One region of the Lysinibacillus sp. 54212 genome, then DNA from elsewhere that is predicted to be linked to it. Evidence: riboswitches for the same ligand, from Rfam matches in the RefSeq annotation. Region 1 holds a riboswitch; the other holds the start of a gene.
What was found. A riboswitch is a leader RNA that binds a small molecule or an ion and turns the genes downstream of it on or off. The one in region 1 is predicted to bind S-adenosylmethionine.
Positions count from the first base shown of each region.

Region 2: it holds a riboswitch for S-adenosylmethionine, as region 1 does, so the genes downstream of both, metA (homoserine O-acetyltransferase MetA) here and metK (methionine adenosyltransferase) in region 1, are expected to answer to the same signal.

Region 1 covers NZ_JBAFWZ010000014.1:61,599-67,241, reverse strand. The annotation lists gene V4T18_RS11485 (alpha/beta hydrolase family protein) at 1-309, shown strand, start outside; gene V4T18_RS11480 (hypothetical protein) at 367-885, shown strand; gene pckA (phosphoenolpyruvate carboxykinase (ATP)) at 984-2,570, opposite strand; SAM riboswitch class I at 2,771-2,890, shown strand; gene metK (methionine adenosyltransferase) at 3,130-4,326, shown strand; gene V4T18_RS11465 (hypothetical protein) at 4,801-4,923, shown strand; gene V4T18_RS11460 (gamma carbonic anhydrase) at 5,102-5,620, opposite strand.
Region 2 covers NZ_JBAFWZ010000001.1:253,267-258,909, reverse strand. The annotation lists gene V4T18_RS01225 (YczE/YyaS/YitT family protein) at 1-399, shown strand, start outside; gene V4T18_RS01220 (hypothetical protein) at 425-772, shown strand; gene V4T18_RS01215 (GNAT family N-acetyltransferase) at 935-1,465, opposite strand; gene metA (homoserine O-acetyltransferase MetA) at 1,563-2,501, opposite strand; SAM riboswitch class I at 2,597-2,703, opposite strand; gene V4T18_RS01205 (DUF1835 domain-containing protein) at 2,840-3,883, opposite strand; gene asnB (asparagine synthase (glutamine-hydrolyzing)) at 3,965-5,643, opposite strand, start outside.

The sequences.
Region 1 (5,643 bases):
GACCGTGTGGATATGCGTAGAGGTTTACGACGTATAATTGGGGGTACGCCGAACAAAGTAGGGGAAAGATATGAAGATAGAACGCCTCTTTACGATGTTGCATATATAAACGCCCCTGTACTCATTATTCATGGAACGAGTGATTCTCATGTGGATATAGAGCATGCCTATCAGCTAGAATTTTGCTTACAGGACGAAGGAAAACCTGTTGAAACTTGGTATTCATTTGGCTTAAAGCATCATTATCCACCAAAACTTAATCGAGAAACTGTACGTAATTTATGTACATGGATGAAATCAAAAGGGTAAGGATAATAATTCATGATATACTCTATGAAAAACTAATAGAAACAGAGGGATATAAAAATGCGAAAATGGTTTATCATATTTTTATTAGTCCTGATAGGAGGGACACTTTTCTATTCGTTACAAGATCAGAAGAAATATAAACATGTAGCACACATATTAGACAGTATTCCTTCTATCGATTCTATTCAAATTATAGACGGTAAAGCAGAAAAGACTCTATTACAGTTTGATAATTCTAGCAATATATTTCATGAAATGGTTAATATATATAGTTCACCATACGTTGAGATGAAATGGTCGGAACAAAAGATAATACGTAAAGAACCTTATGCGGTAGTCCAATTTTTTGGAGATAATGAAATTAAATATAGAGTAAATATTTATAGGATCAATAAAGAAGAAAAAGATCTACTAGAAAATAATTCCCTTAAAAATGAATCTCTTCATAAGAACCCTCTAATTTTAGAAGAGAAAAATAACACGTATATTTTTGCCATAAAAGAAAATGATCATATATTAGGTATCAATGATGGATTGAAAAAAATAATATATTCTCTAATTGATTCGACTTCATAAATGCTATTATTCAATAAAAATAAAACACATCTCACCACTATAGGCGAGATGTGTTTTCATTTATGATATAAAGTTTTATTAAAACATTTATGTCGGAATTAAGCTAAAGGACCGCCTTTTTTCACGATTTCTTCAGAAACGTTGGCGAATTTCTTGAAGTTTTCGTTGAATAAACCAGCTAAATGAGCAGCTTTTGCATCATATGCAGCTTTATCAGCCCAAGCATCTCGTGGGTTTAATACGTCAGATGGTACACCTTCAACAGTTGTTGGGATGTGTAGGCCGAATACCTCATCCTTTGTTGTTTCAACATTGTTTAATTTACCTTCGATTGCTGCACGAACCATTGCACGAGTGTAAGAAAGCTTCATACGGCTACCTACACCATATTCGCCACCAGTCCAGCCAGTGTTTACTAGGAATACTTGTGCACCATGCTCGTCGATTTTCTTACCTAATTGCTCAGCATATACTGTAGCAGGAAGTGGTAAGAATGGAGAACCAAAGCATGTAGAGAATACTGGTTCTGGCTCAGTAACACCGCGCTCTGTACCAGCTAATTTTGAAGTGAAGCCACTTAAGAAGTGATACATTGCTTGCTCTTTAGTTAATTTAGAGATTGGAGGTAACACACCAAAAGCATCCGCAGTTAAGAATACGATTGTTTTTGGATGACCTGCTACCGATGGTGATACAATATTTTCAATGTAGTCAATCGGATAAGCTACACGAGTATTTTCAGTTAGTGAACCATCATCATAGTCACAAACGCGTGTTTCTGGATGAACAACAACGTTTTCTAAAACAGAACCAAATTTAATAGCGTTATAAATTTCTGGTTCTTTTTCAGCAGAAAGGTTGATTGTTTTTGCATAGCAACCACCCTCAATGTTGAATACACCATTATCAGACCAGCCATGCTCGTCATCACCGATTAGCTTACGATCGCTATCTGCTGATAAAGTCGTTTTACCAGTACCTGATAAACCGAAGAATAGAGCTACATCACCAGCTTCTCCAACGTTTGCAGAACAGTGCATTGGGAAAATACCTTGCTCTGGTAATAAGTAGTTCATAATACCAAAAATAGATTTTTTCATTTCACCAGCGTATTCAGTACCACCAATTAAAATGATTTTCTTTTCCATCGAAGTGATAATAAATGTTTCTGAGTTTGTGCCATCTACAGCAGGATCAGCCTTGAATGTAGGTGCTGATACGATTGTAAATTCTGAAACGTGAGAAGCAAGCTCTGCTTCAGTTGGACGGATGAATAATTGATGACAGAAAAGATTATGCCAAGCATACTCGTTTACAACTTGGATTGAAACTTGTGAGTCTTTATCTGCACCAGCAAATCCTTTGAATACGAATAACTCGTCTTTCTCTTTTAAGTAGTTAACGACTTTTACATATAAATTATCAAAAATTTCAGCTGAGATTGGTCGGTTTACTTTACCCCAGTCAATTTTATCTTTTGTGCTTTCTTCTTCAACCATATATTTATCTTTAGGAGAACGACCAGTGTATTTTCCTGTTTCAGCGCGTAATGCACCGTCTACAGTTAACATTGCTTCTCCACGAGCAGTTGCTTTCTCAACTAATTGTGGTACTGAAAGTTGAACGTTAACATTTGCTCCACTTAATAATTCCTTCAGTTCGTTGTTAATTTCTACTGAATTCATCGATTAAATACCATCCTTTTTGTATAGTGTTCCCTACTGAAAGGGCTTTTATTTTTATTCAAAAATAGTATAACACATTGATTGAAATAATCTATACTAATTCAAAATTTATTTTTGTGGATTTTTTTACATTTCAGATTTCCGTCAAAAAATATTGACAGCCTTCAGCAAATTACGTATTATTTGAAATTGAACGGATACTCTTATCCCGAGTTGGTGGAGGGTCAGGCCCTATGAAACCCGGCAACCTGCAATATATGCCTAGCATATAACGTGTTGGTGCCAACCTGATGCAAGGATATGTCCTTGAACGATAAGAGTGAAAGGTAACGGCATGAACACTCCTTTCCTCATGACAAATGAGCGAAGGGATTTTTTTGTTTTACAATAAGAATTAACTTATTTATTTGAGTTTTTTCATTATTATATACCTTTCTAGATCCTCGTGTAAAAGTTAGCAATGGGCTTGAAGTTCAATCCTTAAGGGTAGACTTACATGGGTAATGAGTACCGTATCAATATTGCGCATTTTTGCAAGGATATCATAGGAGGAAAACAAATGACAAACCGTCGATTGTTTACATCAGAAAGTGTAACAGAAGGGCATCCAGATAAAATTTGTGACCAAATCTCAGATGCTATTTTAGATGCAATCTTAGCAGAGGACCCAAACGCACGAGTAGCGTGTGAAACGACTGTAACAACTGGGCTTGTACTAGTTTCAGGTGAAATTACTACATCTACTTATGTTGATATGAAAGGTATTATCCGTGATACTGTTGCAGAAATTGGCTACACACGTGGTAAATACGGCTTTGATGCAGAAAATCTAGCTGTACTTGTAGCTGTAGGAGAGCAATCACCAGATATAGCACAGGGTGTTGATCAAGCGCTAGAGGCTCGTGAAGGCTCAATGTCTGATGAGCAATTAGAAGCGATCGGCGCTGGTGACCAAGGCTTAATGTTTGGTTATGCATGTAATGAAACACCGGAGCTTATGCCATTACCTATTAGCCTAGCACATAAATTGGCACGTCGCTTAGCAGAGGTACGTAAAACGGGTGAGCTAACATACCTACGTCCAGATGGTAAAACGCAGGTGACAGTAGAGTATGATGAAAACAACGAACCAGTTCGAGTAGATACAATTGTATTATCAACTCAGCATGATGAGGACGTTACACTTGAACAAATCCAAAAAGACATTAAAGCAGTAGTAATCAATCCAGTCGTACCAGCAGAGTTAATCGATGAAGAAACAAAATACTTTATCAATCCAACAGGCCGCTTCGTTATCGGTGGACCTAAAGGGGATGCTGGTTTAACAGGTCGTAAAATTATCGTAGATACATACGGTGGTTATGCGCGTCACGGTGGCGGCGCATTCTCAGGTAAGGATGCAACAAAGGTTGACCGTTCGGCTGCATACGCGGCTCGTTATGTAGCGAAAAACATCGTTGCAGCAGGTCTGGCTGATCGTGCTGAAGTGCAGCTTGCTTATGCAATTGGTGTAGCACGACCTGTGTCTATTTCTGTGGATACATTTGGTACTGGGAAGGTTGCAGAAAGTAAAATTGTAGAATGGATTCGTGAATTATTCGATTTACGTCCTGCTGGCATTATTAAAATGCTTGACCTACGTCGACCAATCTATAAGGGAACAGCGGCTTACGGACACTTTGGTCGTACAGATATAGATGTACCATGGGAAAAAACAGATAAAGCCGATGCTTTAAGAGCAAAAGCTGAGTTATAAGAATGTTCATTTGAACACAAAAACTGCCGCTCAGATCATGGAGCGGCAGTTTTAGGTTGTCGATAAACCGTTTTTTTTTGAATCGGCAAGCCCCGCCACTCCGCTTTTCGTGGGCGAGCGCCGAGCCTCCTCAAATTTGCAAGAGTGCAAATTCTGCGGGGTCTCGGGGCAACACGATGTTGGTCACGAAGGCGTAGTCACACGACGTGACGATCTTAGCCTTCGTTCCATTATCGCTATCCCACAGAAGTCTACGTGGCGGGGCTTGCCTAGTTTTTCAATATATTTCAATAAAATTTCCAAAGGTTAATAACACCAACCTATTCCCGACAAACGGATAAATGAAATTGATAAAAACAAGCTATTGAAATCCCAGTTTTTCAAATTGTTCACGTCATGGATTTTATTTTTATTCGTCATCTGGAACATTTTAATAAATAGAGAGCGGCATATCTTATCATTAAGCAATAGTAGTTGATTGTAGTGAAAGGCGCGACACTCCAGCAGGAAAAGCACGAGCGGAAAATCCATTTTTGCGGCGGTCCGCAAAAGGAAGGAAAACTAAAATCGTCACATCATGTGACAACGTTTTCCTGACCAACGTCCTGTTGGCCCGAAGCCGTGCCTGCGGAAAGGGAGCGCCTGGAACGGAAATCAACGGTTTTTCATGGATTATTTTATTAGGACAAAATTCTAGCAAACTCCAATGAAAATGAGTTTGTCGACACTCTGAACTGCTGCTCAGATCATGGAGCGGCAGTTTTTGTTCCATAGTTTACTTATTATCTTGCAGGGATTTATAATATTGCCCTTTTTCTACGTATTCTCGTACTATACGATCCATATCTTCGCGGTCTTCAGGAGTAATTTCTCGAACAACCTTTGCAGGACGCCCCATCGCAAGTGAATTAGGTGGGATTTTTTTACCTGGAGGTACTAAGCTACCGGCTCCGATAAAGGCGCCTTCTCCAATTTCGGCTCCATCTAGAATAATTGACCCCATGCCAATTAATGCACGTTTGCGAATGACGCAGCTATGTAGGGTTACTTGATGCCCAACTGTTACCTCATCTTCAATAATTAACGGATTGTTTGGGCTTTGATGTAAGCAACTTAAATCCTGTATACTTACACGATTTCCTATTATAGTAGGTGCAACGTCCCCACGAATGACAGTGTTAAACCAAATCGTTGTATCTGAGCCGATTGTAACATCACCAGTAATAGTTACATAGTCGGCAATAAAAGCGGATGGGTCTATGTTAGGATTTTTATCTTTATAAGGGTAAATCATCGTCAATCTCCTCATTTCAAGTT
Region 2 (5,643 bases), on a different contig from region 1:
GGCACATTTCTTGATATGTTTTTAGCGGGCATTTTTATTGATATTTTTAATGCTATCTTACCCCCTTTTACGGGATTCCTCCCACAATTACTGTCATTTTGTATTGGCTTATTGTTGCTAGGTTTTGGCTGTGGGATGTATATTGTGGCAAACCTCGGTGTAGGACCACGTGATGCTTTAATGCTACTACTTTCACATAAGCTTGGCTGGAGTGTTGGTCAGGCACGAACGACAATGGAAGTTCTCGTAGCAATTATTGGTTTCTTACTAGGTGGTCCGATTGGGGTTGGTACAGTTATTATGTCTTTTGGACTCGGACCGATTGTTCAATGGGCGCTGAAAATTAATGAAAAGCTATTCTTTGCTTTGACGGGTAAGGAAAGCTCTGCTTATAATTAAGTATGGTAACAGAGGAGTTGACGTGATGATAACGATTGTAACATCCAAAGCTTTTGACAATTTACATGCGCTATTAGAAGATGAGGATTTTTATGAGGAAGTTGTAGCAGAGGCAACTGCTGAAAACTTTTTGCTCACGTGCTCGATTGGAATTGATGATGACGGTGAGTACATTACTTGGAATCTATTTTATAAGGATGGATTTAGTGAATCCGAAACGATACCTCTCTCAAAATGCAAGTTTGATGTGTTTGATTTAGAGGCGTTAAATACAGAGATGAAACAGACCTTCCTAAGATTATTGGGGAAGGCAGCAAACAATGGTGATCTAGACGCTGCACCTTCTCAAGATTTACTCTCTAAATTAGTTTAAAACAAGGTAGCCCCCACAATATGTGAGTGCTACCTTGTTTTATTGACCTCGTGAGAAAAAATGACGAAACTTGTAAAATGCAAAACAGGAAGCAACGATAAAAATCGTAAAAACAATAGGAAGAATAATTAAAAATGAAGTGGTCATTGGATTTTCCTTTCGTTAATTCTCATTTAACAATGAATAAATGTAAGTGTCATAAGCTTGGCCGTTCTGATACATATATGCTTTTAATATACCCTCTTGTTGAAAACCAATGGATTTTAATAAATGGTTAGAGCTATCATTTTCAAGAAATACAATAGCTCCTATTCTTGTTAAGCCTAATTCGCTAAATCCATATGAGATAGCCTTTAATACAGCCTCCTTAGCGTAGCCGTATCCCCAATAATCTGGATGTAATTCATAGCCTATTTCAGCTCTTTTGTGCTTCGGGGAATAATGATTATAGCCTATAGTACCGATTATGCCTTTTTGTCCCTTTAATTCTATCCCCCATCTCATACCGCGCTTCTCCTTGTAGCTCTTAGCGAAAAAGTGAACAAATTGCTCGGCTTGCTCTATAAGTGTTAAATTATCCTGGCCATAAAATCGTGTAATAGCATCATTGGAAAAGAGGTTAAAAATTACTTGTGTGTCGTGCTCTGTGATTTCTCTCAGCAAAAGTCTTTCTGTCTCTAAGATTGGAAACATATACATCATCCTTTGTTATTTTAATAGTAACCTTCGTTATACTGCTTGTAAAAAGGATTAAAACCGCATGACATATCTTTCTGCCATGCGGTATTTCTTAAATATGAAATTCAATATTTTCTTCAACAAAATCCCATTTATATGGTGTTTCTTGATATACATAGTAGTTTAACCAGTTGTAGAACAGCAAGTGTGAATGAGCACGCCATGTGTTTTTTGGCTCTTGTGCTGGGTCATTATTTGGGAAATAGTTCACAGGCATTTCCACATTATCTGTCTTTGCAATATCTCGCTCATACTCATCACGCAACGTAGTAGCATCATATTCTAAATGTCCGGTAATCATAATATGCTTATTATCCTTCGACTGAACAATAAACACGCCTGCATCGTCAGAATAGCTTAATAAGTGTAAGTCTGGATGCGCACGAACCTCATCAATAGAAACCGATGTATGACGAGAATGCGGAGCTACGTATTCATCACTAAATCCTCGGACTAAATCTACAGTTAAATCGGTAATAACGTGAGAATAAACACCAGAGCATTTTTTCGGTAGCTCGTATTTACCAATATTGAACTGATGGTATAACGCTGCCTGAGCTCCCCAACAAATATACATAATAGACGTTACGTTTACTTTAGCCCAATCCATAATCGTTGTGATTTCTTGCCAGTATAATACTTCTTCAAACTCCATCCGCTCTACGGGTGCTCCAGTAATAATCATGCCATCGAAGCGACGATGTTTTATTTCATCGAATGTTTTATAGAAAAGCTCCAGATGAGATTTAGATACATTTTTTGATTCATATGTAGCTGTATTTAAAAAAGTAATATTGACTTGCAGTGGTGTATTTCCTAATAACCGTAATAATTGCAACTCCGTTTTCTCTTTTTCTGGCATTAAGTTGCACACTAATATATTTAGTGGACGAATTTGCTGTGTTTTCGCGCGGTCCTCCTCCATCACGAAAATTTTCTCTTGTCGTAAATGCTCGCCAGCCGGTAATTGCTTCGGAATATTGATTGGCAATGCTGATCCCCCATTTCTCGTCTATCAAATATACAAAGCTAACCATTAAAAAACCTCTCATTCCAGTATAAGAATGAGAGGTTTAACGTTACTCGCTCTTATCTTTCAAGGAAATACCTTGCTGGAAGTAGCACCTTTCTAACACGGTTAGAGGTTGCTGAAGCGTCAAAGGGCCAAGTCCCTCAGCTTCTCTTGATAAGACTATTAAATTAGATAGATTGTATCACAGCAATGTGAATTTTTCAACAATTCACTCAAATATTTCTCGCAGTAACATCATCATTTGAGTGGATTACCGCCAAAGTCAGCGTATTAGAGGCATCTATAACTAAATCAATTCACCGAAGCTTTATACTATAGTGTCTCATTGATTTTGGTATTCCTTTTAACTCTAGAAGTCCATTATTGATTAAATGCCTGATTCGGTATTCTAAATAGAAAATATTTTTAGATATTTTCATATCTTGCAGCAGTTCTTCAAGGAGCTTTGCAGTCCTAATCCAATCTAGCTGTCCTTGTTTCTTATGGAGCTTTTTGACTGATTCAATGATATATGAGTCATAATAATTCTCTGATACATGCTGTATATTACCGCCATCCCATATACGTAGGAGTCCATCTGTTTCGGCAAGCTCCTCCCATTCTGCATGAAATCGAAGTAATTGTTTTTCTGATAATGGTTTGCACCTGGAGTTGTTTTCAAAAAGTAGTCTTAGATTGTCGGAATCCATTTGACTTGTATGGAAAATAGGCTGCCCTACTTCCCTATAAAGTTCCGTAGTATTCATTAGAAAAATATCATTTCCCTTTTCCTTTAATAAGTAGAGAATAAAGCGAAAACCTACCTGTTCATCCTCATTATCGCTATACCAAATAAAGATTGGGACGTTTGTTGAAATATCCTCCATTTGACGTAATGCTCTGTTGAAACGATTTAAATATTCTCCGTCCTCTTGCTCGTCATTGATATGGTCATATAGCCATTCATTTCGTAACATTAAACCTGTTTTTTTATCGAGCTGCCACAACGGACCACTGTCAAAGGAATCTGGTATACCAATAACTGTCTTAGGTCTAGGTAGCCCTACGCGTAAAGATCCTGCTGCTGATTCTGACATCACAAGGTGAATCGGTCCTTGTTGAAGGGATTGGAAATTTGCACGTTGTTTTTGAATTTTGTTGTTGATTTCAGCTACCATTTGATTAGTATCCTCTAGCTCTAAATAAACCCCTCCAGCCATTGGATTATAATTTTCATGATTAAACTGATCAAACTCATCTTCAGTATGTATTTCATATAGTGAGATTAAATTGATAAAGTCTAGCTGTGTTATATAATTTTGGGTTTTGAATTCATACACGAGTACAATGTTTTGTTCCAAAAGAAAATAAAAAAATGGATAATTGGTTTTGCTGTTTAAAAATAGCATTTCTTTGCCTCACTTTACGGAAGTGATTTACCATTAATTATATTCCTTGTTAATATTTTCAGCAAAGAATTGCTCATACCAAATACAAAAGATATAAACTGTCCAAATATGACGCGCCTTATTTGCTTTATTGTGATAATGGAGATCTAAGTAGTATATAAGGTCGTCTTGATTAAAAAATTCATTAACATACTCTTTTTGAAAGGTTTCTTTTACAAAATTGTAATACTTTTCGTGACGTAGCCAGTGACGAATAGGGACCGGAAATCCAAGTTTCGTTCGTTTTGCCCAATCTTCAGGGAGTTCATTCAACGCAGCTTGTCGTAGGGCATATTTTGTGTCACTTTTTTGAGTACCATTTATACGATATTTAGTCGGAATACTTTTAGCAACCTCCATCACTTCTTTATCTAAAAAAGGCACTCGGAGCTCGATTGAGTGTGCCATACTCATTTTGTCAGCTTTTAATAAGATGTCTCCAGGCATCCATAAATGCAAGTCTAAGTATTGCATTTTTGTTACATCATCTTCACCAGGAATTTCATCATAAATGTGTTTGGTGATATTTTTTACAGATGGACCTTGACGGTAAGCAGGTTTAAGCACTTGTAGGGCATCTTCTTCATCCCATACGATTGCATGCCCAATAAAACGCTCTTCCACAGTTTGCCCACCCTTTATAAGGAAATTTGTACAGGTATTTTTTGGTAAATCTTTTGCGATACGGCCAATAAGTTTACGAAGTGTAAAAGGGACTTTTTCGTACTTTTGTCTACGGTCTGATTTTTGATACCAAGAATAGCCACCGAAAATTTCGTCTGCTCCTTCTCCAGATAATACAACAGTAACGTCACGACTTGCTAATTTACTAAGGAAGTATAGCGGAACAGAAGAAGGGTTGGATTGAGGTTCATCCATATGATATTGAATGTTTGGTAATGCTTCAAAAACTTCTTCTGCACAGATAAATTTTCGTTCGTTTTGAACGCCAAGCTGCTCAGATAAGTCCATAGCGAGGTTTGTTTCATTGAACATTTCTTCATAATCCTTAAAGCCTACAGAAAAAGATTTTTTTGGGCGAAGAAGTGCTGTAATATAGCTTGAATCAATACCACCTGATAAAAATGATCCTACTTTTACGTCACTAATTTGATGCATGTCTACTGAATTACGCATTGTTTGTTGAATTTCTTTTACATTATGTTCAAGGCTATTCTCTTTAGCATTGAATTTTTTATCCCAATATTTTACTAACTGTATAGCTTCGTCTTTAATAACCATATAGTGAGCGGGAGGTAATTTGTATACCCCTTTAAAGAAAGTTTCATTCATCGTAGAGTATTGGAACGTTAAGTAAGGTCGAAGTGCGTCCTTATTTAATTCTTTTATAAAAGCTGGGTGAGGTAAAAATGATTTGATCTCAGAGCCAAAAATGAACGTCCCATCTATAGTGTTATTTGTGTAGTATAGCGGCTTAATTCCGAAACCATCTCGTGCAATATATACAAGATTGTTTGCTTTATCCCAAATACAAAAAGCAAACATACCTCGAAGCTTTTTCACAAAATCAAATCCATATTCTATGTAAGCATAAATTAATACTTCACTATCTGATTTCGTTTTGAAGTGATACCCCTTCTCCTTTAAATCTATAAATAGTGATTGATAGTTATATATTTCACCATTAAATACAAGAACTACATTACCATCCT